DNA from 4 places in the Pseudoduganella aquatica genome. Region 4 is predicted to be linked to each of the others. Evidence: predicted binding sites of a transcription regulator. Region 4 holds the regulator's gene; each other region holds the start of a gene.

Region 1 (7,133 bases), 2.5 Mb from region 4:
ATTCTCTCCAGCCTTCCTGCAATGGAAACGCTATCGCGGCGGCACCAACTCCGTCCTGTGGCTGTACAGCTTCGGCGACAAGTCGGTGGAGAAAATCCCGCAGCCTGCCACGCACGCCAACGACGTGGACCCGGTCTGGATAGGCGACACCGTCTACTTCCGCTCGGACCGCAGCGGCGAATTCAACCTGCACGCCTACGACCTGAAAACCAAGGCCGTGCGCCAGATCACCAACCACCGCGACTTCCCGGTGCTGAATATCTCCGCGTCGGGCAACACGCTGGTGTACGAGCAGGCCGGCTATCTGCACACGCTGGGCCTCGGCAACCAGGCCAATGCGCAAGCCCGCAAGCTCACCGTGGGTGTGAGCACGGACCTGGGCCTGACTCGCGAGCGCTGGGTGCGCGGCGCGCGCTACATCCGCAACGCGTCCATTTCGCCGTCCGGCGCGCGCGTGGCCTACGAGTTCCGGGGCGAGATCGTCACCATCCCCGCCGACAAGGGCGATGTGCGCAACCTCACGCAGACCTCTTCCGCGCACGAGCGCAACCCGGCCTGGTCGCCGGACGGCCGCTCGGTGGCCTATATTTCGGACGAATCCGGCGAATACGAACTGCACATCCGCGCCCAGGACGGCAAAGGCGCGCCCAAGAAACTCAAGCTCACCGGCGCAGGCTACTACGACAACCTGGTATGGTCGCCCGACTGCAAGAAGATCGCCTACACCGACAACGCCTGGACCCTGTACGTGCTGGACATCGCCACCGGCACGACGAAGAAGGTGGCCTCCGAGCCGCTGTATGGCGTGAACAAAACGCTGCGCGCCGCGTGGGCGCCGGACTCGCGCTGGATCGCCTACGCGCTCAATTCGATGAGCTACACGCGCAGCGTCTACATCTACTCGCTGGAGCAGAACAAATCGCATGCGGTGACGGATGGCCTGTCGGACGTGGCCAATCCCGTGTTCGACAAGAGCGGCAAGTATCTGTACTTCTTCGCCTCCACCAACGCCGGCCCGAGCAACAACTGGTTCTCGCAGCAGAACGAGGACAACCAGGTCACGCGCACCATCTGGATGGCGGTGCTGCGGCGCGACCTGCCTTCGCCGCTGATCAAGGAAAGCGACGAGGAGAAGGGCGCACCGGCTGCGAAAGAACCGGAGAAGAAGGACGCCGCCAAGACCGCCAAGGCCGAACCCGAGGCGGCCGAAGCAGCCAAGGCCGATCCCAAGATCGACCCCAAGACCGGCCGCGACGACCCGAATGTGGCGCTGGCCGTGGTCGCTCCCATCAGCATAGACTTCGACGGCATCGACACCCGCATCATCGACCTGCCCGTCCCCGCTGCGAAAATCTCCGACCTGGATGTGGGCGCCGCCGGGCAGATCTTCTTCGTGCGCGACGCGGACGGCAAGAAGGCCATTCAGCGTTTCGACCTGAAGGACAGGAAAACCGAGACCCTGGTGGCGGAATCGGACGGCTACGACATTTCCGCCGACGGCAAGAAGCTGCTCTACGTGTTCAAGGACAACTGGGCCATGGGTTCGGCCACCGGCAAGCTGCTGCCGCCGGGCGAAGGCCGCATCAAGGTCGACAGCATCGAAGTGAAAGCCGAGCCGCGCGCCGAGTGGACGCAAATCTTCAACGAAGCCTGGCGCATCAACCGCGACTTCTTCTACGACCCCGGCATGCACGGCGTGGACTGGAACAAGATGCGCGCCAAATACGCCGCTTTCCTGCCCGACTTGTCCAGCCGCGCTGACCTGAACCGGCTGATACAGTGGATGTGCAGCGAACTGGCGGTGGGCCACCATCGCGGCGGCGGGGGCGACAACTTTATCGAAAGCCGCGCCGTGCCGGGCGGCCTGCTGGGCGCGGACTACGAGATCGCCAATGGCCATTACCGCTTCAAGAAAGTGTACGGTGGCCTGAACTGGAATCCCTCGCTGCGCGCGCCGCTTACCGAACCGGGCCTGAACGTGAAGGCGGGAGAGTACCTGCTGGCGGTGGAAAGCCGTCCGCTGCTGCCGCCCACCAATCTGTACAGCGCGTTTGAAAACACCGCCAACAAGGCCATCGACATTACCGTCGGTCCCAACGCGGACGGCAGCAAGTCGCGCACCATCACCGTGGTTCCCGTGCCCAGCGAGGACGCGCTGCGCAACCGCGACTGGGTGGAGGGGAATATCCGCAAAGTCAACGCCGCCACCAACGGCCGCGTGGCCTATGTCTACGTGCCCAACACGGCGGGCCTGGGCCACACCTACTTCAAGCGCTACTTCTTCCCGCAGGCCGACAAGGATGCCGTCATCATCGACGAGCGCTTCAACGGCGGCGGCAGCGTGGCGGACTACTACATCGAGATCCTGCAGAAAAAAGAGATCGCCTGGTGGACCATGCGCTACGGCGCGGACATGAAGACGCCGTCCGCCTCCATCCAGGGCCCGCGCGCCATGCTGATCGACGAGACGGCCGGTTCCGGCGGCGACCTGCTGCCGTGGATGTTCCGCAAAAACCAAATGGGGCCGCTGATCGGCAAGCGCACCTGGGGCGGCCTGGTGGGCATCCTCGGCTTCCCGGTGCTGATGGACGGCGGCACGATCACGGCGCCCAACCTGGCGTTCTGGACGCGCGACGGCGGCTGGGGCGTGGAGAACGAGGGCGTGGCGCCGGACATCGAAGTGGAGCAGACGCCGGCCGAAGTGATCGCGGGCCGCGACCCGCAGCTGGAGAAGGCGATCGAGGTGATCAAGGCGGAACTGGCGAAGAATCCGCCGGTGCGGCCTGTGCGTCCGGCCTTCCCGGACAAGAGCAAGTAATCAGCCGGTGCGGCCGAGTTTGCGCCGCATCAGCTGCGGGTAGCCGAACCACATGGTAATCAGCAGCGCAAAGGCGCCGCCCCCGCCGCATGCGGCGAGGGTGGTGTCGCCTGTCACCATTTGCAGCACCACGAACACGTCGAGCGAGATGGCTGCCGCCAAGGGCGCCAGCGCATAGCAGATGCAGCGCGACGACAGTGCGATGGCGCGCTGCGAAATATGGAAAGGTTCGGCCTGGCGATGGTAGGCGGCCGGCATCATGACGAGGGCGATCGCCACCACCACCAGCGCCAGTGCGGCGACGTGGCAGTCCTGCACCAGCATGGGCAGCTGCTTGAACGGCTCGTTGAAGACGGCGATGGTCTGGAAGCCGAACAGGGCCTGCACGCCGGGCAGCACCATGCGCGCCTCCTCGATCACCCGGCCCATTTGCTCTTTCAGCGACTCCTTTTCCACCTGATCCATAGCGCTCCCCCGATCAGCCGATTGTAGCGGTGGCGCTGGGCAGGGGGCGCGCAGTTTGGCGGGTTACGCGCTTTGCGCTAACCCGCCCTACGCAGCGACGAATCTCGCGTCCATCGTAGGGCGGGTTAGCGGAGCGTAACCCGCCGGACAAGCGTGCTAACCACCCTGTTCGCCGCGCAAGCGGCGCCACAGCGTGGTGCGGCTGATGCCCAGGTAATCCGCAGCGGCGTCGCGGCGGCCGCCGAAGCGCGCCAGCACGGCGCTGGCGCTTTCCCGGCCGCTGGCGCCGTCCTGCGCGGCGGCCGCCATCGATGCGGCAGGCAGCGTTCCCTGCACTGCAACCATGCTGGCGCTGCTTTGCAGCTCCGGCGCCACGCCAAGCACAAAGCCCGGCGTGAGCGCCTGCAGCGGCTCGGCTGCCAGGAACAGCGCCAGCCGCTCGGTCAGGTTGCGCAGCTCGCGCACATTGCCGGGCCAGCCGTAGCCCAGCAGTAGCGGGGCGCAGGCGTTGATCTCGGCATGCAGGTTGGGGTGCGGCCGCGCGCCCAGCGCCGCCAGCGCATTCTTCAGCGACCACTCGGCCAGCGGCACGATATCCTCGCGCCGCTCGCGCAGCGGCGGCAGCGCCAGGCGCAGCACCGCCAGCCGGTAGAACAGGTCGGCCCGGAAGCGTCCCTCGCGCACGCGCTGCTCCAGGTCGCAGTGCGTGGCGCTGATGATGCGCACATTGATGGCGACCGGCCGCGTGCCGCCCACCCGCACCACTTCCCGTTCCTCCAGCACCCGCAGCAAGCGCGTTTGCAGCGCCAGGGGCATTTCGCCTATCTCGTCCAGGAACAGCGTGCCACGGTTGGCCGCTTCGAACAGGCCGGCGTGCCCCCCGCGCCGCGCGCCGGTGAACGCGCCTTCCTCGTGTCCGAACAGCTCGGACTCGAGCAGCGATTCGGCGATGGCGCCGCAGTTGACCGCCACAAATGGCCGGCTGGCGCCCAGGCTGCGCGGCGCCTCGCGGTGGATTGCCTGCGCCACCAGCTCCTTGCCGCAGCCGGTCTCGCCCTGGATCAGCACCGTGGCTGGCGACTTCGCGTACAGCACCACGGCCTGCCGCATCTTCTCCATGGCGGCCGAATCGCCGCGCAAATCGTTCAGGCCGTGCCGCGCGCGCAGCGTGTCCGCCACCACGCCCAGGCGGCTGCGCGCGCGGTTCGATTCGAGCTGGGTCAGGCGCGCCATCTCCAGCGCGTCGTCGAAGGCGCGCCGTATCGATGCGGCGGAGTAGACGAACACCGCCGTCAGCCCGGCTTCTTCGGCCAGGTCGGTAATCAGCCCGGCGCCGACGATGGCGCGCACGCCGGAGGCTTTCAGCTCGTTGATCTGCGCCCGCGCGTCCTCCTCGGTGGCGTAGGTGCGCTGCTCCACGCCGAAGCCGAAGGTGGCGGCGAATTCGGACAGCTCGGGCATCTTCTCCTGGTAGGTGACGACGGCGATGCGCTCGGACACGCGCCGCGCCCGCGCCAGCGCCTGCATCACGTCGAAGCCGCTCGCCTTGGCGATCACCACCGGCACCGACAGGCGGCCCTTCAGATAGGCAGCGTTGGAGCCGGCCGCGATCACCGCGTCGCAGCGCTCGGTGGCCATGCGCTCGCGGATGTGGCGCGCCGCCTCGTCGAAGCCCAGGTTGATCGGCTCGATGGTGGCCAGGTTGTCGTATTCGAGCGTGATGTCGCGGAAGAGTTCGGACAGGCGCGATACGGCCACCGTCCAGATGACGGGTTTGTCGGCCGGGTCGAAGGGGGGCGGGGCGGATGGGCGCATGTTTCAATTATAGGCCACGTTTCGCAACTTAATGTTTCAGTGTTTCAAAATGAAACGCGCGAACAGCAGCACCATAGTGCCAAGTGCTTGATTTTGCTATGTTTCACCGGCTGGCACGGCGCTTGCAATAGTGGCTGCAACCTAACTTGAAAGGGCATCACATGAGCCAATACTCCGCAGGCGCCGCGTTCCGCAAAGCCGTCCAGGAAGAATCCCCGCTGCAGGTCGTCGGCGCCATCAACGCCAACCACGCCCTGCTGGCGAAGCGCGCCGGATTCAAGGCCATCTACCTGTCCGGCGGCGGCGTCGCGGCCGGCTCGCTGGGCCTGCCCGACCTGGGCATCTCCAGCCTGGACGACGTGCTGACCGACGTGCGCCGCATTACCGACGTGTGCGACCTGCCGCTGCTGGTGGACGTGGACACCGGCTTCGGCGCCTCCGCCTTCAACGTGGCGCGCACCGTCAAGTCCATGATCAAGTTCGGCGCCGCCGCCATGCACATCGAAGACCAGGTGGGCGCCAAGCGCTGCGGCCATCGTCCGGGCAAGGAGATCGTCACCAAGGCTGAAATGGTGGACCGCATCAAGGCCGCGGTGGACGCCCGTACCGACGAAAACTTCGTCATCATGGCGCGCACCGACGCGCTGGCCGTGGAAGGGCTGGACGCCGCCATCGAACGCGCCGTGGCCTGCGTGGAAGCCGGCGCCGACATGATCTTCCCGGAAGCGATGATCTCGCTGGACATGTACAAGCAGTTCGCCAAGGCGGTGGGCGTGCCCATCCTGGCCAATATCACCGAATTCGGTTCCACCCCGCTGTTCACCGTGGACGAGCTGCGCACCGCCGACGTGGGCCTGGTGCTGTATCCGCTGTCCGCTTTCCGCGCCATGAACAAGGCCGCTGAAAACGTCTACGGCGCCATCCGCCGCGACGGCACGCAGCAGAACGTGCTCGACACCATGCAGACCCGCGCCGAACTGTACGACCGCATCAACTACCACGACTTCGAGCAGAAGCTCGACGCGCTGTTCGCCGCGCAAAAGAAATAATCCGCGTCCGGCGGGTTACGGCGCGCTGCGCCTAACCCGCCCTACGTCATCAGCGCAAATTATCGTAGGGCGGGTTAGGCCGCAGGCCGTAACCCGCCAAGCATTCAAGGAGACCCCAAAATGACCGAACAAGCCCCAACCTTCAAGCCCAAGAAATCCGTCGCCCTGTCCGGCGTCACCGCCGGCAATACCGCACTGTGCTCCGTCGGCAAGACCGGCAACGACCTGCACTACCGCGGCTACGACATCCTGGACGTGGCCACCACCAGCGAGTTCGAAGAAATCGCCTTCCTGCTGGTGCACGGCAAGCTGCCGACCCAGTCGGAACTGAACGCCTACAAGACCAAGCTGAAATCGCTGCGCGGCCTGCCGCAAGCCGTGAAGTCGGCGCTGGAAGCGCTGCCCGCGTCGGCCCACCCGATGGACGTGATGCGCACCGGCGTATCCGTGCTGGGCTGCGTGCTGCCGGAGAAGGACGACCACAATGTGCCGGGCGCGCGCGACATCGCCGACCGCCTGATGGCTTCCTTCGGCTCCATGCTGCTGTACTGGTACCACTACAGCCATAACGGCAAGCGCATTGAAGTGGAAACCGACGACGACTCCATCGGCGGCCACTTCCTGCACCTGCTGCATGGCGAGAAGCCTTGCGAATCGTGGGTGAAAGCCATGCACGTGTCGCTGATCCTGTATGCGGAGCACGAGTTCAATGCATCGACCTTCACCAGCCGCGTCATCGCCGGCACGGGTTCGGACATCCATTCCGCCATCACCGGCGCCATCGGCGCGTTGCGCGGCCCGAAACACGGCGGCGCCAACGAATTCGCCTTCGAGATCCAGAAGCGCTACGAGAACGCCGACGAAGCTGAAGCGGACATCCGCAAGCGCGTGGAAAACAAGGAAGTGGTGATCGGCTTCGGCCATCCTGTGTACACTATCTCCGACCCTCGCAACGTGGTCATCAAGGAAGTGGCGCGCAAGCTGTC
Region 2 (7,133 bases), 210 kb from region 4:
GCAGGATGGCGCCCGACTCGAACAGCGCCAGCGGCTTGCCGCCCGGGCCGTCGGGGTCGATGATGGCGGGGATTTTGCCGTTGGGGTTGAGCGACTTGAACTCGGGCGTGTTACTTTCGTCCTTGGTGATGTCGACCAGGTGCGGCTCGTAGGCCAGGCCGGTTTCCTCCAGCATGATGGACACCTTCACGCCGTTCGGCGTGGGCAGCGAATACAGCTGGATGCGGTCAGGATGCTGGGCGGGCCAGCGCTGGGCGATGGGGAATTCGATAGGGTCCGGCATATGCACCTCCGTCTGGGAAAGACGCAAGTGTAGCGCCTGCGCGCAGGTCGTGCAGACCCGGACGCAGGCGCAGGCCAGGCGCGGTCAGGCGCGCAGTGCCTTGCGGCGGCGCGCGGCCGCCAGAGCCAGGATGGCGGCGCCTGCCAGCGCCAGCGAACCCGGTTCAGGGATCACGTGCACCTTGTTAAATTCCGCCGGGCCAGGCCTGCGCCAGCACGGCGCCGCAGTCGGCGCGTCCGTCCAGGGCGCCGAACACGCGGCCCCATTCGCCGTCGTAGCGGCTGGCCAGGAAAGCCTCGGCGCTGGCGGGGGCGGCCTGTTCGCGCATCAGCACCGCCTGCGCGGCCAGCATCAGTTTCTGCGTGTAGCGGCGGGCGCCGGCTTCCAGCTGCTCAGGCGGCTGGCGCAGCGCGTCGCGCAGGGCGGCGATTTCACTGCGCAGGCGCACCTCGTCCCCGGCCCGGCGCTGCAGGTCGTCCAGCAGCAGCTGCATGCTGTCCGGATGGCGCGCAATGGCGCGCAGCACGTCCAGGCACATCACATTGCCCGAACCTTCCCAGATCGAATTGACAGGCGCTTCGCGGAACAGGCGCGCCATTGGGCCGCCCTCCACGTAGCCGTTGCCGCCGAAGACTTCCATCGCCTCGCCGGCCAGCTCGACCGCGCGCTTGCAGATCCAGAACTTGGCGGAGGGCGTGACGATGCGCTTCCACGCCTGCGCGGTTTCCCTATCGCTGCCCGCCTCGCCGAAGGCCTGCGCCAGCTGCATGGACACGCGTAGCGCCGCCTCGCTTTCCAGCGCCATGTCGGCCAGCACGGAGCGCATCAGCGGCTGCTCGGCCAGGGTGCGGCCGAAGGCCTTGCGCTGGCGCGCGTGGTTCAGCGCCTGCACCAGCGCCTGGCGCATGAAGGCGGCGCTGGAGATGCTGTTGTGCAGCCGGGTGTTGGTGGCCATCTCGATAATGGTGGGGATGCCGCGTCCCTCCTCCCCCACCATCACACCCCAGGCGCCGTGGAACTCCACTTCGCTGCTGGAGTTGGAGCGGTTGCCCAGCTTGTCCTTCAGGCGCTGGATGTGGATGGGATTCTTGCTGCCGTCCGGCCGCCAGCGCGGCACGTAGAAGCAGGACAGGCCGGCGTCGGTGCGGGCCAGCACCAGGTGGGCGTCGCACATGGGCGCCGAGAAGAACCACTTGTGGCCGACGAGGCTGTACTCGCCGCCGCGTCCCTGCACACCGCCGGTGTGGGTGGCGCGCGTGGTGTTGCTGCGCACGTCGGTGCCGCCCTGCTTTTCCGTCATGCCCATGCCGACCATGATGGATTTCTTGGCGGCGGCCGGCAGGTCGCGCGCGTCGTGCTCATGGGAGAACAGCAGCGGCTGCAGCTGCGCGTACAGCGCCGTCTCCTGCCGCAGCACGGGGATGCAGGCGAAGGTCATGCTGGCCGGGCAGAAGGAGCCGGCCTCGATCTGGTTGTGCAGGTACTGGCTGGCGGCATAGGCGCTCCAGGCGCCGGCGCGCTGCTCGGCGAACGGCAGGGACACCAGGCCGTGGCGGCGCGTGATGGCCAGGAACTCGTGCCAGCTGGGATGGAACTCCACCACGTCGATGCGCTCGCCGCTGCGGCTATGCGTATGCAGCTCGGGCGGGTGGCGGTTGGCCAGCTCGCCCATGCGTATCACCGCCTCGCTGCCCAGCAGCGCGCCCTGTCCGGCCAGCGCCTGCGCATGCCAGCCGGCCCCGCCGCGCTGCACCGCGTCCTGCAGCAGCGGATCGGTCAGGTAGAGGTTGTAGTCCTTCAGCTCGGCGGACTGGTTGCTGATCTCGTGGGTTTCCCATTGCATGGCGGCCTCCGTTCTTCTGATCGAAGCAGTATAGAGTCATCCGCCCGTTGCCGGAACGCGACTGCGGCGGCTTGCAACCAAAAATCGCTTTGCCCTTGCAACTTGTCAATTTATAATCGAAATCTTGTCCAAGCTGTGATCGCGCAGGAGCACCAAACAGGAGCTTCAAATGGCTGCTTTTCGATTGTCTACCGCAAGCTGGAAATGGCTGATCTGCACCCTGAGCGCCGTCGCCGCGCTGCTGCTGGTGATGGACGCCAGCTGCGCCTTCCGCGCCCTGGCGCTCGCGCAGGAGCAAGGCACGCTGGGCGCCAGCCTGAACGACCACATCGGCCTGCACCCGGAAAGCCAGGGCACGCACCGGCTGCAGATCCTCCAGCTCGATCCCGGCTCGCCGCTGCTGGCCTTCGGCGCCAAGGCGGGCGACGGCGTGCAGTTCGACCGCGTGCAGAACCGATGGCGCCGCTTCACCGTGGGCGAGCCCGTAGGCCTGACCCTGTACCAGTCCGGCCCGCAGGCACAAACCAAGCATCTGACTGTGGCGGCGGTCGCCAGCCCGGTTCCCTTTGCCGAATCGTTCGACTACGCCGCGCGCCTGGCGCTGGCCGTGCCCGCGCTGCTGTTTACCGTGCTGATCGGCATCAAGCAGGGCGAGAACCGCTCGCAGCGCGCGCTGGCCATGGCCTTCTGCGTGCAGAACTTCACGCTGTACATGACCATCAACTACCTGCCGGCCGGGGCCGCCCTCGGCCTGGCCAAGCTGGTCCAGCTCACCGCGTTTCCCATGCTGTGGTACTGCGGCGTGCTGTTCGCCCTGCATTACCAGCAATACCCGGACACGCCGCTGCGGCGCTGGCTGTGGCGGCTGCTGCCGCTGCACCGCGCGCTGTGCCTGGCCACGGCCGCCTATGCGCTGTGGTTCGGCCTGGGCAACGAGGCGCCGCTGCTGCTGCCCTGCACCGGCATCGTGATCGCGCTCGGCGTATCGCTGTGGATGCTGAGCATGGTGGACGGCTGGCGCCAGTCGCGCGGCGAGATGCGCCAGCGCCACTACTGGCTGCTGCTGTCCTTCCTGCTGGGAACCATCCCGCCCATCCTGGTGTGGGTGCCGGCGCTGGACGGCGGCTACCAGGGCATGCGCTGGACCGTGATGGCCATGTTCGCCGGCCAGCTGCTGATGTATATCGGCCTGGCCTATTCCGTGCTCAAGCACCGCGTGTTCCATTTCGAATTCGCCATCAGCCGCATGCTGATCTTCAGCGTGGTCAGCGTGCTGCTGCTGTGCGTGTTCGGCGTGGTGGAGCGGATCTCGTCCTCGCTGCTGCACGGCGGCGGCCATGCGGATGCCCCCACCGTGACGCTGGTGCTGGACGGCCTGATCGCGCTGGCGGTCTACCTGGCCTTCCACCATATGCACGGCCGGGTGGAGCGCTGGGTCGAGCGCGTCTTCTTCCACCAGTGGCACGACAACGAACACAAGCTGCAGCACTACGTGAAACAGGCGGCCCATATCACCACCGTGGACGCCCTGCTCGACTCCTGCCGCCAGGCCATGGACCGCTTCACCAGCCAGGCCGGCTGCGCCATCTACCTGCGCCAGGCGGACGGCCGCTACGAACCGGCCACCGCCGGCACGCTGGCCGGCGCGCCGGACAGCATGGCCGCCGACGACAGCATCGCCGTGGCGCTGCGCGCCGAAATGGCGCCGCAGTTGGGCGGCGGCGGCCAGCTGGCCCTGCCCATGAGCCATCGCGGCACGCTGTACGGCTTTGTGCTGCTCGGCCCCAAGCCCAACGGCGAGAGCTACCGCCCGGACGAATGCACCGCCCTGGACTTCGCGGTGCGCCAGATCGGCCTGGACCTGCACGCGCTGCGGGTGGAGCTGCTGGAGCGCGAAGTACAGAAGCTCACCGAGCACACCGAGCAGCAGGGCAAGGAGCTGCGCCTGATGGCCGGCCGCCGCCAGGCGCCGCGCCACCTGAGCAGCGTGCAGGGCGGCGCGCAGGCCTGAGACGTGGCTGAGGGCTGGGGGCTGGGCGCGGGGCCCGGTGAGGGCTGAAGACTGGCACGCGCGGCGCGCTTGGCGTACCATGCCTTACTGCCCTTATCTTGCGAGTCCGCCATGTTTTCATCCTTCCGCATGCCATCCCGTCTGGCTTACCGCGCGCTGCCGCTGCTGCTGGCCGCCTCCAGCGCCTGGGCCGTCTCGCTGGCCGACCTGTCCAGCACGGACGTGAACGGCGCCCTGAAAGCGGCGCTGGAACGCGGCTCGAACGCGGCCGTGAGCAAGCTCGGCACGGAGAACGGCTTCCTCAACAACGAGAAGGTGAAGATCCCGCTGCCCAAGGTGCTGGAGCAGGCGCGCCCCATCCTGAAAATGACGGGCCACGCGCAGCAGCTCGACGACCTGGTGGTGTCCATGAACCATGCGGCCGAGGCCGCCGTGCCGCTGGCCAAGCCGCTGCTGGTGGACGCGGTCAAGAACATGACGCTGACCGACGCGAAAAACATCCTGAGCGGCGGCGACACCTCGGTCACGCAGTTCTTCCGCGAAAAGACCTCGGCCCAGCTGGGTGTGAAGTTCCTGCCCATCGTGAAGAAGGTGACGGACAAGTCCAACCTCTCGGCCAAGTACAACGGCGCCATGGCCAAGGTGTCGAAAATGGGCCTGGCGCAGGCCGGCACGGTGGAGGACTACGTGACCGAGCGCGCGCTGGACGGCCTGTTCACCATGATAGGCGAGGAGGAAAAAGCCATCCGCAACGACCCCATCGGCACCGGCAGCAAGCTGATCGGCAAAGTATTCGGCGCGCTGAAGTAGTGTCGGAAAATTTTACAGTGCCGGCCGCGCAACGCGGCTGCGTACCGTATTTGCCTACGGCCAATAAACAGGCATGAAACCTGCTTAACATTCATCAACTATAAATGTTTCCGGGATTAAGCATGAAACGCCTGTTCCTCGCGGCGCTGCTCGCCGCCTGCTCCGCCCTCTCGCATGCGGACGTGATCTACGACAACGGCCTGGGCGCGGACGACGCCCGCAGCGGCTACTTCTCCACCGCACTGGCGCAGAGCCGTGTGCTGGACGATTTCAGCCTGGCCGGCACGCGCACCATCAACAGCGTGTTCTTCCAGATGGGCTTGACGGAAGACCCCTTCCTGGGCGCGTTCACCTTCACCATCTACCAAGACCCGGGCAACAACGGCATAGGCGCCGCCATCTACGAGCTCACGCTCAATCCCGGCGACTACACGGCCGTGCCGAACGCCATCATCAGCTATCCCTACACCACCTTCTACGATGTGAACTTCAACGTCGGCGCGGTGACGCTCGATGCCGGCAACTACCTGCTGAGTTTCTACGGACTGGATCTCGAATTCCGCACCGCCAACACCGGCGACCCGGCGGGCAGCTACCTGCAGCTCGATGAAAGCGGCGGCGACCTGTTCCTGCGCGACGGCGGCACGCCCTTCCGCCTGGATGGCAGCACGCCGGCGGCCGGCGTCCCCGAACCGTCCAGCCTGCTGCTCTCGGGCATCGCGCTGGCGGCGCTGGCCTTCCACCGCCGCCGGCGCCGCGCTTAAGCGCCCTGCTTCGCCGGCGCGTTCGCGCCGCGGGCCTGCTGCAGCGCTTCCCACAGCTCGCGGTATTCCAGCCGCTCGGCCATGGTTTCTATGCTGCGCGCCAGCGCCGGATGCGATGGTTCAACGCGCAGCAGCAGCTCGTTGAGTCCCTTGCGGTCCAGGTGCTGGACCGCGTTGCACAGCGCCTCGTAAGTGGCGTGGTCCAGCGCCTGCACCTCGGCCGGCGGCACGGCGGCGGCGTCGGATGGGGCCGGCTCCGCTGCCGGCTGCGCGCCCAGCTGCTCCACGTCGCTCAGGCCGCCCGCCGGGCGCGCGGGGTCGGCGTCCGTGCGCGACAGCGCCAGCACCTGGTCGATCAAGGTCAGCAGATGCTGGCCGGAGTGGTGGATAAAGCGCAGGTTTTCGCGCTCGTCCTCGCTGAGCGACTGCGAGCGCCCCATCAGCTCGGAAAAACCGATCACCGCGTTCAGCGGCGTGCGCAGCTCGTGGCTCATATTCGACAGGAACACGCTCTTGGCGCGGCTGGCCGCCTCGGCCCGGTCCAGCGCGGCCGCCAGCGCCTGCGTGCGCTCCTCCACCAGCTGCTCCAGCCCGCTGCGGTACTGCGCCAGTTCGCCTTCGGCCTGCTTGCGCTCGGCGTCCGCCTGCGCCAGGCGCTGCTGCGTCTCGCCCACCCAGCCCAGCACGCTGTCGCGCGGCGCGGCCGGCGGCGGGGCGGAAAAATCGCCGCTGCCCAGGCGGGAAATATGGCGGTACAGCTGCGGCACCGAGCCGCCCAGCACCGCCAGCACCTCGCCGCGCGCCATCCACACCATCACCAGCAGCATGGCCACCAGGCACAGGAACACCAGCCGCAGCTGGAAGGCGCGCTGCTCGCTGAGCTGCACCACGGTCAGCGTGCGCTGGTCGGCCAGCTGCGAGAACTGGCGGATGGGCGCGAGGATGCCATCCTTGGCGCGGTGGTAGTCCTCGCCGTGCAGCATGGCGCTGGCTTGCGCGCGCGCCGCCGCCGGAGATGGCTTGCCTGCGTCCACCAGGCGCATGGCGGCGAATTCGGTGACGGTGAGCGCGTCCGAGCGCAGCTTGGCCTGCTCCAGCAGGGCCAGTTCCTGCTGCGTGAAACCGGCGTGCCGTATCAGCGCCATCAGGGGCAAGGCGCCCGCCCCCTGGCCGGCCTGGACGGCGTCGGCCGGCAGCACTTCCCAATAGTTGTTCGGTTCCTTGGCGAAGCGCGGCAAGCGGCCTTCCCGCACCGAGATGATCTGCTCGAACTGGCTCCGGTATTGCACCTCGCCGGTGGCGACATAGGTGCGCGCCATGCGCGTCAGTTCGTCGGATGACTGGCGCAGCTGGTTGGCCAGGAAAGCAGCTTGCTGCTGCTGCTCGTTGGCCACGTCGATCTTTTTCTCCGCCCGCACGTAA
Region 3 (7,133 bases), 720 kb from region 4:
GAACGGCACGCCCGCCGCCCTGCCGGACAATGGCGCACAAGCCGCTGCCGGCGCCGATGGCGCGCCCGGCTACCGCATCGGCCTGATGCTGCCGCTGCGCTCCGAGCCGCTGCGGGTGGCCGCCGAGGCGGTGCGCGACGGCTTCATGGCGGCCTGGGAGCGCGACCGCGCCGGCATCGCCGTCACCGTGATTGAAACCGGCGACGCCACGCAGGACGTGCTGGCCGTCTACGCCGCCACGCTGGAGCAGCAGGACATGGTGGTGGGCCCGCTGGCCCGTTCCGCTGTCACCGCCGTGGCCGCCAGCCCGCTGGTGCTGAAGCCCACCATCGCCCTCAACCACCCGGACGGACGCGGCGAGACCACGCTGCCGGCGCAGATGATGGTGATCGGCCTGTCCATCGAGGACGAGGCGCGCCAGGCCGCCAGCTGGGCCGCGCGCGAACAGCCGGGCGCCATTGCCTACGTGCTGTCCAACCCCGCCCAGTACCAGCGCCGCAGCGCCAGCGCCTTCGCAGCCCAATGGCAGCGCCTGGGCCGCGCCGCCAAGACGGCCGACTTGACCGTGCTGAACGGCTACCTGAACGACGCCGAGCTGGTGCAATTGCGCGCGCGGCTGCAGGCCGAACCCTCGGCCGTCGTGTTTGCCGCGCTGGACACTGACCAGGCGCGCCAGCTGCGCGTGGCCCTGCAAGCGCCGCCGCTGGGCGACATTCCCGTCTACGGCACCTCCTCGCTCAATCCCGGCAAGGCCAGGCAGCTGCCCGGCCCCGAGCTGGACGGCGTGCGCCTGCTGGACCTGCCCTGGCAGATCCAGCGCGACCATCCGGCCGTGATGGTTTACCCACAGCCGCTGGGCAAGGACGCGGACATGGAGCGCCTGTACGCGCTCGGCATCGACGCCTTCCGCGTGGCGCATGAAATCGCCCGCAACGCCCAGCGCAAGCAGCAGGCCGATTTCCAGCTGGACGGCGTGACCGGGCAGTTGAAAGTACATTTCGGCAACGGCCCGGCTGCGTTCGAGCGCCGCATGTTGCCTGCTGTCTACAAAAACGGCGTGCCCCTGCCGGCCGCCGCCGCCCAGCCCTAGGCGCCGCCATGCCCCTCACCACGCGGCAGATGCAGGGCAACGCGGGCGAGGACGAGGCGCTGGCGCATCTGCAGCGGCATGGCCTGCGGCTGGTCGAGCGCAATTTCCGCTGCAAGGGCGGCGAAATCGACCTGATCATGCGGGACGGGGCGGCGCTGGTGTTTGTCGAAGTGCGCCAGCGCGGCGGCGGCGGCTTCGGCGGGGCGCTGGCCAGCGTCACACCGGCCAAGCAGCGCCGCCTGATCCACGCCGCCCAGTTCTACCTGCTGCGCCTGAAACCCCTTCCGCCATGCCGTTTCGACCTGGTGGCGATCGATGCAGGCAAATTGAGCTGGCTTAAGAACGTTCTGGAAGCCCATGCCTGAAATGTAAGCATATTTAACAGCGCTTGTCCGGCCCGGCGGGCGACTGCACTATAATCCCACACCATGAATACTCAACGCATCCTCTCCCATTTCCACGAAAGTGCCGAAATCAAGATCCAGTCCGCCACCGTACTGGCGCAGCCGATAGGCCAGGCGATCGAACTGATGTTTTCGGCTTTGTCCAACGGTAACAAGATCCTGGCGTGCGGCAACGGCGGCTCGGCTGCCGACGCGCAGCACTTCGCCGCCGAGCTGGTGGGACGCTTCGAGCGCGAACGCTTCCCGCTGCCGGCCATTTCGCTGGCGACCGACACCTCCATCCTGACCGCCGTGGCGAACGACTACAGCTACCGCGAGATCTTCTCGAAGCAGGTGCAGGCCTTCGGCCAGGCGGGCGATATCCTGCTGGCCATTTCCACCTCGGGCAACTCGGCCAATGTGATGGCGGCCATCGAGGCGGCGCTGGAGCGCGAGATGCGCGTGATCGCGCTGACCGGCAAGGGCGGCGGCGCCATCGGCAAAATGCTGACCGACGCCGACGTGCATATCTGCGTGCCGGCCGAGCGCACCGCCCGCATCCAGGAAGTGCATCTGGTGACCATACATGCTTTGTGCGACGGCATCGACGTCGCACTATTCGGAGGAGATGTGAATGAGTAAAGCCGGCACCGTGGTACGCCGCGTAGTATTTGGCGCTGTTCTGCTGTCCTCGCTGTCCGCCTGCGTTCCGCTGGTGGTGGGCGGCGCCGTGGGCGGCACGCTGGCCGCGTCCGACCGCCGCACCTTCGGCGCGCAAACCGAAGACAAGGCCATCGCCTTCAAGGTCGAAACCAAGCTGCCCAACCTGGTGGGCGACGCCGGCCATGTGAACGTGGCCAGCTTCAACCGCCGCGTGCTGCTGACCGGCGAAGTGCGCGACCAGGCCATGAAGGACAACCTGGAGCGCGAAGTGCGCGCCGTCGAAGGCGTGCTGTCGGTGACCAATGAACTGGAAATCGCCGGCCCGGCCAGCTACACCTCGCGCTCGAACGACGCGCTGATCACCACCAAGGTGAAAGCCAGCCTGGTGGACATGAAAGACATCTCGGCCAACTCCTTCAAGGTGGTGACCGAGCGCGGCAACGTCTACCTGATGGGCCGCGTCACGCAGCGCGAAGGCACCATCGCCGCCGACGTGGCGCGCGGCGTGAGCGGCGTGTACAAGGTGGTCAAGGTTTTCGAGTATATTAGCGAAGACGAATGGAAACAGTACCAGCCTAAACCTGCAGCGAACTGATCATGTCCTCCTCCACCGCCTGGATCAAACCCGCCCTGGCCGCCGCCGTCATCGCGGGCCTGGGCGTGACCGCGTATTTCTCGCTCAGCCAGCACAGCAGCGCGCCGGACGTCACCTTCCTGGGCATCAAGGGCGAGCAGATCACGCCCGCCAGCCTGCAGGGCAAGGTGGTGATGGTGAACTTCTGGGCCACGTCCTGCGCCACCTGCGTGAAGGAAATGCCGCAGATGGTGGACACGTACAACAAGTACAAGGCGCAGGGCCTGGAGTTCGTGGCGGTGGCGATGAAGGAAGATCCGCCCAACTACGTGCTGAACTTCGCCGAAACGCGCCAGCTGCCGTTCAAGGTGGCATTGGACGTGAAGGGCGACGCGGCCAAGGCCTACGGCAACGTGGCCATGACGCCCACCACCTTCGTGATCGACAAGCAGGGCCGCATCATCAAGCGCTATGTGGGCGAGCCGGAGTTCCCGGCCCTGCACAAGCTGCTTGAAAAAGCGCTGCAAGGCTAAAACCCCGCCTCCCATCCGCGTCGGAAAACTTTACAGTTTCCGCGCGGAGTTTCCACGTCAAATCGTAAGTCCTTGATTCTCAAGAATGTTTATTCGTGGCATGTAACTTGCTTTGAATTAATATATCTTACACCAAGGAATCTTACCGATGAAGCGACTGTCCCTGCTGCTGGCCCTGGCCATGCCCCTGCTGGCCCAAGCCAGCGCCATCTCGCAAGTAGCCGAAGCGAGCAAATACACGCTGGCCTACTCGCTGGCCGTGCCCAATGTCGCCAGCTTCAACTTCAACAGCATCCCTTACACGGTGGACAACCACGCCAGCATCGCCAACGGCTCGTTCAGCCGCATCGCTTACTACCTGGAACTGCAGCGCGCCGGCGGCCAGCTCATGTATGCCTACGTTTCCATGGACGCGTTCACCAATGATGCGGGCAAGATCGGCGTGCCGAATGCGGCGTCCGGCGCCTTCTTCCAGCAGAACGTGAGCAATATGAACGTGTTCTCCAACGTGGCCGGCATTACCACCGGCACCGGTATCGGCACGGGCAATATCGAATTCTGGCAATACAATTACGGCACCGCCAACAGCGCCAACGTGCCCGGCGCGACCAACAACAACTACGATTTCGGCGACCGCTCGGACTTTGCCAACAACTACGGCTCCATGCAGATCCATAACTACGGCGCCGGCCAGTCCATCCTGGACTACAACAACTGGGGCGGCTCGAGCAACTACAGCGACATCGGCCTGGGCACCCAGGTGGGCGGATCGGGCAATCCCGACTGGACTTTCGCCTACAACGCGGGCCAGTTCACGGTGAAAAACCTGGAAGTGCTGGTGCTGAGGAATTCCGTTCCTGAGCCTGGCAGCCTGGCGCTGCTCGGCCTCGGCCTGTTCGGCCTGGCGGCAATGCGCCGCAAATCGGTACGCTAAAGGCTGGGGTCGGACCCTGGGGTCTGCCCCCAAGGTCTGACCGTCAGAAGCCTGTCTGTACGGACAAATACCAGCCCTTCTGCTTCTTCTTGTTGAACACGGTGATCTCGCCCAGATGGGCGTAGGCCGCCGTGACCGACACATTGCGCGTCGGGAACCAGGCCACAAAGGCGTCGTAATAGGCTTTTTCCGGGTCCACGCCGAGGTTGTGCGGCTTGTGCCGGTATTCGGCGCCCAGCGCCAGCTTGCGGTTGATTAAATACGCCACCGACACTTCCGGCATCAGCTTGGCGTGGTCGCCCTGGTCGCCGCCAAAGCCCAGTATGCCCATCTGGTTGGCCTTGGTGGCGCGCAGCGTGCCGTTGACCAGCAAACTCTGCTCGAACAGCACCTTGGTGGCGGACACGTAGTAGTCGTAGCCGCTGTCGTCCTTGGCGCCCAGCTGCGTGACGCTGGTGATGCCCAGCGCGCCCAGGCCGCCTATGCCCTTGTTCTTCTTGTACATGATGCCCACGGCCACCTGCGGCACCCACACGTCCTGCTCGTAGACCGCGTCGCCCAGCAGGCGCACCTTGAGGCCGACGATGTCCTGCTTGATCTGCAGCGCGTTCAGCGGCGCCAGGCTGCCCTTGAAGTCCTGGCGCGCCAGCGACAATTCCAGCCGGTCGCCCACGCCGACCGCCACGCCGTAAGTGCCCAGCGAATAATCCTGCGTTTTCACGTGCGTGTAGTGGGCGTTCGCGGCCCAGCTGTCGCGCGAGCCGTAGCCGGTGATCAGCGCCCACGGCGTGAGGCCGCCGCCGCCCGCGCCTTCCAGCTGGCTCACGCCGCCGGTGGCCAGGAATTTGCCCATGTCCGGCTTGCTTTGCACGCCGGGCGAGGCGGTGACGATGTCGCGCTGCATGGGCGCCAGCTTGGCGATCAGCTTGTTCGACACGCTGCTCGGCACGCCGTGCTGCTCCATGGCGATCTGCAGGTCTTCCGCCAGCGCGTTGAACTGGGCGTTGGTGATCTTCAGGTCGATGTGCACCGACTTCATGTCGCGCACGGTGCCCACGCCGTCCATGGTCTTGTCGCGGTATTTGCCGCTGTACTTGCACGGGCCGCCGGCGAATTCGCAGAACTGCTCCTGCAGGCGCTGGTTCAGCTGCGGGATGTCGAAGTCGTTGAAGCTTTCCTTGATGCGGGGGTCGGAGGTGATCAGCGCGACGAAGGTATCGGTAATCTTCTTGATGCCCTCCTTGCCTCCCATGCCCTGGTAGGTGGAGTCTTCGGTGTACGGCGTCTGCGCGCAGGCCAGGGAGGAGGCGAGCAGCAGGCCGAGGGTGGCGGCCGTGGCGAGTTTCATCATGTGCTTGTCCTTGGAGCGATTACTTCGGGTACAAGATCATTTGCGTGCAGCGGAACAGGGCGATGGTCTTGCCCGTGTCTTTGTGCACCACGGTGGCGTCCCACACCTGCGTGGTGCGGCCCATGTGGGCGGCCTTGGCGGTCACGGTGATGACGCCCTCGCGCGCTGTGCCGAGGTGGTTCGACTTCAGTTCCAGCGTGGTGAAATTCAGGGCGCCTTCCGGCAGGCTGGCGATGCAGCCATAGCCGCAGGCGGTGTCGGCCAGCGTGACCACGGTGCCGGCGTGCAGATAGCCGTTCGGCGCCAGGTGGTGCTGCGCCACAGTCAGTTCGGCGCTGGCCTCGCCCGGGGCGACGGCGGTGAAGTGGATGCCCATGTAGCCGGGCAGTTTGCCCGCGCCGAAGGCGTCGAGCTGCTCAATGTTAAATTTTGGTGCGTCCATAGCCTGTTCCATTTTGCCTTGTCATAGACGAATGATAGAGAAAGGTGGCTGGATTGTCGCTATTTTTACTGTCGGCTCCGCCAATTGCGTCCATATTGAAGCCTGGCCCACAACAGTAGTTTTTTTGCAAACCATGGATACTCGAGCTCCCCTCCATCCCGGCGCCATCGCCGTCTTCGGCGCCGGTTCGATCGGCGCCTACGTGGGCGGCGCGCTGCTGGGCGCGGGCGCCGGCGTGACCCTGCTGGGCCGGGCGCGCATGCGCCAGCGCATCGCCGAACACGGCTTGCACCTGACCGACCTGCAGGGCCGCGAACTGCTGCTGGACGGCGCCCGCGTGCCCTATGCGGACGACCCGGCCATGCTGGCCGCGCTATCCCAACCGGCGCTGATACTGGTGACGGTCAAGAGCGCCGATACGGCCGCCGCCGCCGAGGCCATCCGCGCCCACGCCCATCCGTCGGCGCTGGTGCTCAGCCTGCAAAACGGCGTCGGCAACGCCGCCACGCTGCGCCGCCTGCTGCCCGGCTGGACCGTGCTGGCCGGCATGGTGCCCTTCAACGTGGTGCAGATGCCGGACGGCCGCCTGCACCGGGGCACGGCCGGCGAGCTGATGGTGGAAGCGTCGCCCGCGCTGGCGCCCTGGCGGGCGGCGTTCCGGGCGGCTCATTTGCCGCTGGGCGAATGCGCGGACTTCGACGCCGTCCAGTGGGGCAAGCTGCTGATTAACCTGAACAATTCCGTCAACGCCCTGTCCGGCGTGCCGCTGGTGCAGCAGCTGCGCCAGCGCGGCTACCGGCGCTCGCTGGCGCTGATGGTGGACGAGGGCCGCGCCGTGCTGGCCAGGGCGGGCATCCAGCCGGCCAAGGTGGTCAGCGTGGGGCCGCGCGCCTTCTCGCTGATCCTGCGCCTGCCGGACGCGCTGTTCACGCGCGTGGCCGCGTCCATGCTGAAAATAGATCCGGAGGCGCGCTCCTCCATGTGGGAGGACTTGCAGGCGGGCCGCAAGACCGAGGTGCACTACCTGAACGGCGCCATCACGGCGCTGGCCGCATCCGTGGGCATGGACGCCCCGGTGAACCACCGCATGACGGAACTGGTCACGGCAGCGGAGGACGGCAAGCAAACCACCTTGAGCGCCATCGAGATGTACCGCGCCCTGT
Region 4 (7,133 bases):
TTTCAAGGTTGGCGTGCCGCTGGATGCGGACTTCGTGTTCGATGTGCGGGCGATTCCGAATCCTTATTACGACCTGGCCCTGCGCCCGATGACGGGCCGCGACGCGCCGGTGATCGCCTTCCTGGACGCGCAGCCCAGCGCAGAGGAAATGTTCAAGGATATCCGCGACTTCGTCAGCAAGTGGCTGCCGTCGTTCAAGACCGACAACCGCAGCTATCTCACCGTGGCGGTGGGCTGCACGGGCGGGCAGCACCGCTCGGTGTATATGGCCGAGCGGCTGGCGCGGCATTTCCATCCGACTGAGCGCGTGGTGCTGCGCCACCGCGAGCAGTCGTGATCACAGGTGGCGCAGGGGATGCGCGTGCGCCGGCCACGGCGGCGCGAAGAATGCATCCACCATCTCCTGCGTGACGTCCTCCAGCGTGGCGGGCGACCATTTCGGCGCGTTGTCCTTGTCGATGACCAGCGCGCGCACGCCCTCCAGCACTTCTCCATGTTCGAAATTGCGGCGCACCAGGTTGCGTTCCATGCGCAGGCAGTCCGCCACGTCCATCCGCGCACCGCGGTTCAATAGCTCCAGCGTGACGCACATCATCAGCGGCGAACGGCTTTGCATGGCCTTCAGCGCCTTCTGCGCAAAGGCGCCCTCGTCGCCGGCCAGCGAGGCCATGATGGCCGCCACGCTGTCCGCCGCGAAGTGGCGCTCGATGGCGGCGCGCTCCGTTTCCAGCACGCCAGCGCCAGCACTGCCAGCAGCGCCTGCAAAGGCCGCTATCGCATCGCGCAGGCCTGCTCCGGGCGTGGCCTGCAGCAGCTCGCCCAGCGCGCTCCAGCGGGCCTCGGGCACGTAGTAGTCCGCCAGGCCCACGTAGAGCGCGTCGGCAGCGCCCACGGTCAGTCCGGTGAGGCCCAGGTAGCGCCCCAGGCTGCCCGGCGCGTGCGACAGGAAATGGCTGCCGCCCACGTCCGGGAACAGGCCGATGTTCACTTCCGGCATGGCCATCTTGGTACGGTCCGTCACGATGCGCACGCCGCAGCCGGGGCCGCCCTGCGAGATGCCCATGCCGCCGCCCATCACCACGCCGTCCATTAATGCGATATACGGTTTAGGGTAATAGTGGATCAGGTGGTTGAGGGCATATTCCTCGGTGAAGAAGTCCTCCAGCAGCGCGCTGCCTCCCTGCGGCGTGGCGTTCCCCACTTCATGGAAGAAGCGGATGTCGCCGCCGGCGCAAAAGGCCTTCTCGCTGCTGCTGCGGATGACGACGGCGGCCACGGCGCTGTCGTCGCGCCAGGCCAGCAGGGCGGCGGTCAGCGCGCGCACCATGTCGAGGGAGAGGGAGTTGAGCGCCTTGGGGCGGTCGAGGGTGATGATGCCGGCGCCGTTGGCAACCTGGGTGATGACGTGCTCGCTCATGGCTGATTGTCTCTATGATTGTTAGACAGCCATTTTAGCGCGGGCGCAAAAAAGGGCGCCAGATGCGCCCTTTGTTGGGAGTGCCGGTGACCGTCTTATGCGGTGGCGGCTGGCTCGTAGGTGTCCGGGAGATGCTTGATGGCGTCGTGGCCATGCTCCTGCACTTTGGCCTTGTACTTCATGACTTGGCGGTCCAGTTTGTCGATCAGCGTATCGATGGCAGCATACAGGTCTTGCGACAGGCTTTCCACGTACACAGTCTTGCCGGACATGCGCAGGTTGATCTCGGCTTTTTGCCTTTTGTCTTTCTCGGTGAGGTTATCTACAGTCAGGATGACAGCAATATCAATAACTTGATCGAAATGGCGCTTTACCCGTTCCAGCTTGTTCTGCACGTATTCACGGATGGCGGGGGTCACTTCGAGATGATGTCCACTGATGGTGAGATTCATACACACTCCTAAAGATAAGGGCTCATGCGCTATCGAATGTTATTTGAGCGCAGGGGAACCCAAGTAAAACTACAAAGCTTTACGCAGACTTACCGGAGGGATTTTCAAGGCTTCGCGATATTTGGCAACAGTCCGTCGCGCAATTACCATGCCCTGTTCTCCCAGCATGTCCGCAATCTTACTGTCGGATAAAGGATTTTTCGGGTCTTCTGCTCCTGTCAGTTGCACTATCAGCGCCCGTATCGCCGTCGAGGATGCTTCTCCTCCTGCTTCGGTGGCGACGTGGCTGCCAAAGAAATATTTCAACTCAAACATCCCATGCGGAGTCAGCATGTATTTCTGAGTTGTTACCCGAGAAATAGTGCTCTCGTGTAGTCCCAGTGTATCAGCAATTTCACGCAACACAAGGGGTCTCATGGCAACCGCGCCATGGCTGAAAAAGTTCTTTTGTCTTTCTACTATCGCTTGCGCCACGCGCAGTATCGTGTCGAAACGCTGGCGCATATTCTTGATCAGCCACTTGGCTTCCTGCAGCTGCGCGCCCATGGCCGACTCGCCTTTTCCCTGCTTGAGCATGTTGGCGTACAGCGCGTTCACGCGCAGGCGCGGCATCACGTCGTTGTTCAAGGAGACCTGCCAGCCATTGCGCGCCTTCTTCACGATCACGTCCGGCACCACGTAGTCGGACACGTCGGAAGCGAACTCGGCGCCCGGGTGCGGGTTGCACTGGCGGATCACCGCTTGCGCTTCGCGCAGGTCCTCGTCGTCGCAATCGAGGGCTTTTTTCAGCTTGTTGAATTCGCGCTGCGCGAACCAGGCCAGGTGCTTTTCCACGATGCAGATGGCCATGCGTCGCGTGACCAGCGGCACGCCGGGCATGCGCTTGATCTGCAGCGCCAGGCACTCGGAGGCGCTGCGCGCGCCCACGCCGATGGGGTCGAAACTTTGCAGCAGGGTCAGCGCCGTTTGCAGCTCCTCCAGCTCCACGTCCGCCTCTTCCGGCAGGCGCGCATGGATCTCTTCCAGCGGCTCTTCCAGGTAGCCGTTCTCGTCCAGCGCGTCGATGATCAGCTCCATCAGCACGCGGTCGCGCGGCTGCTGCACGGTCACGCGCATCTGCTCCATCAGGTGCTCGCGCAAGGTGCAGTGGCTCGCTTCGAGCTGCGGGCGCGAGTCCTCGTCGTCCGGCGCCTTGCTGCGGCCGGCGTCGCTCCAGTCGGTGTCGGCCTCGGCGCCGCTGGCGCTGTCGCCACCGGCGCCGTCGAAGGGGTCGCCCTCGCCGGCCGGCGCGCTGTCCTGCGCCGGCGCGCCCACGTCGGCCGGCGACGCGTCGGCGCCGTCGGACTGGGTCTGGTTGATGGCGCCGTCGCCGAGCAGGCGCAGCGAGCGGTCCAGCGGATCATCCAGGCGCTCCAGCAGCGGGTTCTCGCCCAGCAGCTGTTCCAGTTCCTGGTGCAGCTCCAGCGTGGACAGCTGCAGCAATCGGATCGACTGCTGCAGTTGCGGCGTCAGCGCCAGGTGCTGAGAGGTGCGGAGTTGCAGTGACTGTTTCATGGGCTGGTTCAGGAATTACATGCGGAAGTGTTCGCCCAGGTAGACGCGCCGCACCGATTCATCGGCGATGATGTCGTCCGGACGGCCGGACGCCAGCACGCTGCCCTGGTTAATGATGTAGGCGCGGTCGCAAATGCCCAGCGTCTCGCGCACGTTATGGTCGGTGATCAGCACGCCGATGCCGCGCTCCTTGAGGAAGCGCACGATGCGCTGGATCTCGATCACGGCGATCGGATCGACGCCCGCGAATGGCTCGTCCAGCAGCACGAAGCGCGGGTTGGTGGCCAGCGCGCGCGCAATCTCCACCCGGCGGCGCTCGCCGCCCGACAGCGACAGCGCGGCGTTCTCGCGCAGCTTCTCGATCTGCAGGTCGGCCAGCAGGCGGTCCAGGCGCTCATTGATCTCCTGCTTGGTCAGCGCCTTGCCGTTGACCTTCTGGATCTCCAGCACGGCGCGGATATTCTCCTCCACCGTCAGCTTGCGGAACACCGAAGCCTCCTGCGGCAGGTAGGACAGGCCCAGGGTGGCGCGCTGGTGGATGGGCATGCTCGACACGTCCACGCCGGCGATGTCGATGCTGCCCGCGTCGGACGGCACCAGGCCCACGATCATGTAGAAGGAGGTGGTCTTGCCGGCGCCGTTAGGCCCCAGCAGGCCCACCACTTCGCCGCATTCCACCTGCAGCGACACGTCGTGCACCACCTGGCGCTTGCCGTAGGACTTCTGCAGTCCGCGCACCACCAGGGTGCTGGTGCAGCTTTGCATTGCTTCAGCCATGGTTATTTCCCCGCTGGCGGTTGCTGGACCGGCGCCGCCGGCGCAGCAGGAGCGGCCGGGGCAGCCGGCTTGGGCGTGGACGGCTGGATCACCATGGTGCCGCGGCCGCCGCCGGTCTTGCCTTCGCCGCTGGCGGTATTGCGCACGCTGAACTGCTCGCGCCGGCTGTCGTAGGAGATGAACTCGCCCGACACTTCGTCGCTCGGCTTGCTGCCTTCCAGGCGGCGCACCTTGGCGCGCACGAACAGCTTCACCAGTTCGTTCTTGCCGTCGTATTCGATGCGCTCGGCTTCACCTTCCATCCACTGCTCGCCTTCGCCGTCGCGCTTTTGGCGGAAGGTGGTCGGCTTGCCTCCGGCGCTGGTGAGCGTCACGTACTGGTAGCCTTGCGGGTCCTTGGTCACCACCGCCTTGGCCGCTTTCATCAGCAGCGTGCCGCGCGTGAGCACCACGTTGCCGGTGAAGGTGCTGATCTGCTTGACGTCGTCGACGTCGGCGTTGTCGTAGTCGATCAGCGTGGGCTTGGTGGAGTCGGCCTTCTCGGCCTGCACCAGCCCGGCCGCGCACAGCAGCAGGGCCGAAATCAGGAGTTTTTTCATCGTCTGTCCATTCACTATTTAGTTTGCGCCGGCGGATACACAATCCGTCCGCGTCCCTGCAGTACAACCTGGCGCGTGGCGTTGTTCGCCTTCATACCGGCGCCGGTGGCGGTGGCGCCGCCCTGCACGATTTGCACGGCCTGGTTGGTTTCCATGCGGTCCTCGTCCGGGTAGACGGTGAGCGCCTGCGTCGTCATCTGCATCGCCTGGCCCTTGTCCTGCGCCGCGCGGTCGATCTGCACATTGCCTTTCAACTGCACGCGCGAGTTGTTCTCGTCCACGCGCGCGTGGTCCGCCTTCATGTCCATGGGCGGGTGCGTGCTGCTCAGGTTGCGCACCACCGGCTTGTCGATTTCCGATGCGTCGTCGATGGGACGGTGCACCAGCTTGTCGCCGGACACGATGTAGCTCGGCTTGCCGTCCTTGGCCATGCGCACCACGCTGAACTGCTCGATGATGTAATCGGGCTCGTTCAGGCGCTTATCGGCCAGCATGTCCTCTTCGCCGCGGTTCATCAGCTGAAGCAACCAGAAGGTGCCGAAAGCAACAAAGACCCCGATCACCAGGGTCATGCTCAGGCGCCAGCGGTGCGCGGTTCGTTTACGCATTAGCTACCCCCTCAGACCAGGAACTGGGCCATGACCTTGTCGTAATTGCCGGTGGCGCGCAGCACGAACTCGCACACCTCGCGCACCGCGCCGCGGCCGCCATGCGCCTCGGTCACATGGTGCACGCGGCTCAGCACATCGGCGCGGCCGTTGGGCACGCCCACGGCGAAGCCCACGCGTTTCAATATCGTCAGGTCCACCACGTCGTCGCCGATAAAGCCCACCTCGTCCGCGCCCAGGCCGGTCTTGGCCAGCAGGTCGTTGAACGGGGTCAGCTTGTCGTGGCCGCCCTGGTGCACGAACTCGATGCCCAGGTCCTTGGCGCGGGCCGTCACCTGCGGCGAACGGCGCGCGCTGATGATGGCGGTCAGGATGCCGGCTTCCTGCAGCAGCTTGATGCCCAGGCCGTCGTGCACATTGAAGGTCTTCATCACTTCGCCGTCCGGGCCGTAGTGCAGGCTGCCGTCGGTGAGCACGCCGTCCACGTCGAAGATCATCAGCTTGATCTTGGCGGCGCGCGCCACGTTTTCCAGGTTGTAGGCTTGGTTCATCTCAGATCACCTTGGCGCGGGTCAGGTCGTGGATATGCAGCGCGCCGGCCAGCTTGCCGTCGGCGTCCACCACCAGCATCTGGTTGATGCGGAACTGCTCCATGATGGCGACGGCATCCACCGCCAGCTTATCAGGCGAAATGCTGCGCGGATTGGCGTGCATCACATCGCGGATGATCACTTTGCTGAAATCCTGCACTTTTTCTATCATGCGGCGCAAATCGCCGTCGGTGAACACGCCCACCGGGCGCTTGTCGGCATCGACGATGGCGGTCATGCCCATGCCCTTCTGGGTGATTTCCAGCAGCGCGTCCGGCAGGCGGGTGTCCAGGCCCACGGCCGGGATGGCGTCGCCGCTGCGCATGACGTCGCGCACATGGGTCAGCAGGCGGCGGCCCAGGGCGCCGCCCGGGTGCGAGCGCGCGAAGTCTTCTTCCTTGAAGCCGCGCAGGTCCAGCAGCGCCACGGCCAGCGCGTCGCCCAGCGCCAGGGTCACGGTGGTGCTGGCGGTGGGCGCCAGGTTCATCGGGCAGGCTTCCTTGTCGACCGAGACGTCCAGGTGCACGTCGGCCAGCTTGGCCAGGCTGGAGCCGGGCTTGCCGGTCATGGAAATGAGGGTGCTGCCCATGCGCTTGACCACCGGCAGGATGGCCATCAGTTCCGAGCTTTCGCCGGAATAGGAGATGGCGATAAAGGCGTCCTCGGGCGTGACCATGCCCAGGTCGCCGTGCGCGGCTTCGGCAGGATGCACGAACAGGGCCGGGGTGCCGGTCGAGGCCAGGGTGGCGGCGATCTTGCGCGCGATATGGCCGGATTTGCCGATGCCGGACACCACAACGCGACCTTTGCAGTTCAGCAACAACGCGACCGCCTTGCCGACGCTGTCGTCGGTGGCCAGGCGCGCGTGCATGGCGATGATGGCGTCCGCCTCGATCCGCAGGGTTTCTCGGGCCAGCGCCAGCGCGCGTTCGGCCGTATTGTTGTCAAAAGCTTTCAGCATGGGATTTCCATCGGTTACACTCATGCCGGAAGTATAGCCGAATTGCGAAAGCAAAAAACTTGCCAGTCCCAACAAACAACGGGATCGGCTGCTGACCTGGAACCGCCGCATGTTTTCACCGCTAGAACTGACCCTGTTATTGCTGGGCAGCGCCGTGCTGGGCGTGGTCGCGTTC

Evidence for each region. The regulator sigma-54, encoded in region 4, starts transcription at its own class of promoters, with help from an activator protein. The targets are predictions, from matches to a motif close to TGGCANGNAANCTGCTTT.
Region 1: prpB (methylisocitrate lyase) is a predicted target of sigma-54. The motif match lies at 5,210-5,227, and genes of this name have one in related genera.
Region 2: KT882_RS05315 (PEP-CTERM sorting domain-containing protein) is a predicted target of sigma-54. The motif match lies at 5,017-5,034, and genes of this name have one in related genera.
Region 3: KT882_RS01190 (PEP-CTERM sorting domain-containing protein) is a predicted target of sigma-54. The motif match lies at 3,340-3,357, and genes of this name have one in related genera.

The regions. Positions count from the first base shown of each region.
Region 1 covers NZ_CP086370.1:5,346,995-5,354,127, reverse strand. The annotation lists gene KT882_RS23900 (S41 family peptidase) at 1-2,818, shown strand, start outside; gene KT882_RS23895 (DUF6328 family protein) at 2,819-3,283, opposite strand; gene prpR (propionate catabolism operon regulatory protein PrpR) at 3,440-5,098, opposite strand; gene prpB (methylisocitrate lyase) at 5,260-6,147, shown strand; gene prpC (bifunctional 2-methylcitrate synthase/citrate synthase) at 6,268-7,133, shown strand, end outside.
Region 2 covers NZ_CP086370.1:1,207,013-1,214,145, reverse strand. The annotation lists gene KT882_RS05340 (glutathione S-transferase N-terminal domain-containing protein) at 1-283, opposite strand, end outside; gene KT882_RS05335 (PEP-CTERM sorting domain-containing protein) at 368-463, opposite strand; gene KT882_RS05330 (acyl-CoA dehydrogenase family protein) at 468-2,126, opposite strand; gene KT882_RS05325 (hypothetical protein) at 2,296-4,137, shown strand; gene KT882_RS05320 (DUF4197 domain-containing protein) at 4,249-4,947, shown strand; gene KT882_RS05315 (PEP-CTERM sorting domain-containing protein) at 5,070-5,711, shown strand; gene KT882_RS30750 (sensor histidine kinase) at 5,708-7,133, opposite strand, start outside.
Region 3 covers NZ_CP086370.1:283,910-291,042, forward strand. The annotation lists gene KT882_RS01165 (penicillin-binding protein activator) at 1-1,090, shown strand, start outside; gene KT882_RS01170 (YraN family protein) at 1,099-1,455, shown strand; gene KT882_RS01175 (phosphoheptose isomerase) at 1,519-2,115, shown strand; gene KT882_RS01180 (BON domain-containing protein) at 2,108-2,731, shown strand; gene KT882_RS01185 (TlpA disulfide reductase family protein) at 2,734-3,243, shown strand; gene KT882_RS01190 (PEP-CTERM sorting domain-containing protein) at 3,392-4,177, shown strand; gene KT882_RS01195 (DUF3034 family protein) at 4,221-5,528, opposite strand; gene KT882_RS01205 (PaaI family thioesterase) at 5,548-5,982, opposite strand; gene KT882_RS01210 (2-dehydropantoate 2-reductase) at 6,104-7,133, shown strand, end outside.
Region 4 covers NZ_CP086370.1:998,946-1,006,078, reverse strand. The annotation lists gene rapZ (RNase adapter RapZ) at 1-337, shown strand, start outside; gene KT882_RS04455 (enoyl-CoA hydratase/isomerase family protein) at 338-1,417, opposite strand; gene hpf (ribosome hibernation-promoting factor, HPF/YfiA family) at 1,513-1,869, opposite strand; gene KT882_RS04445 (RNA polymerase factor sigma-54) at 1,939-3,423, opposite strand; gene lptB (LPS export ABC transporter ATP-binding protein) at 3,439-4,200, opposite strand; gene lptA (lipopolysaccharide transport periplasmic protein LptA) at 4,203-4,799, opposite strand; gene lptC (LPS export ABC transporter periplasmic protein LptC) at 4,814-5,407, opposite strand; gene KT882_RS04425 (KdsC family phosphatase) at 5,419-5,958, opposite strand; gene KT882_RS04420 (KpsF/GutQ family sugar-phosphate isomerase) at 5,960-6,958, opposite strand; gene KT882_RS04415 (monovalent cation:proton antiporter family protein) at 7,068-7,133, shown strand, end outside.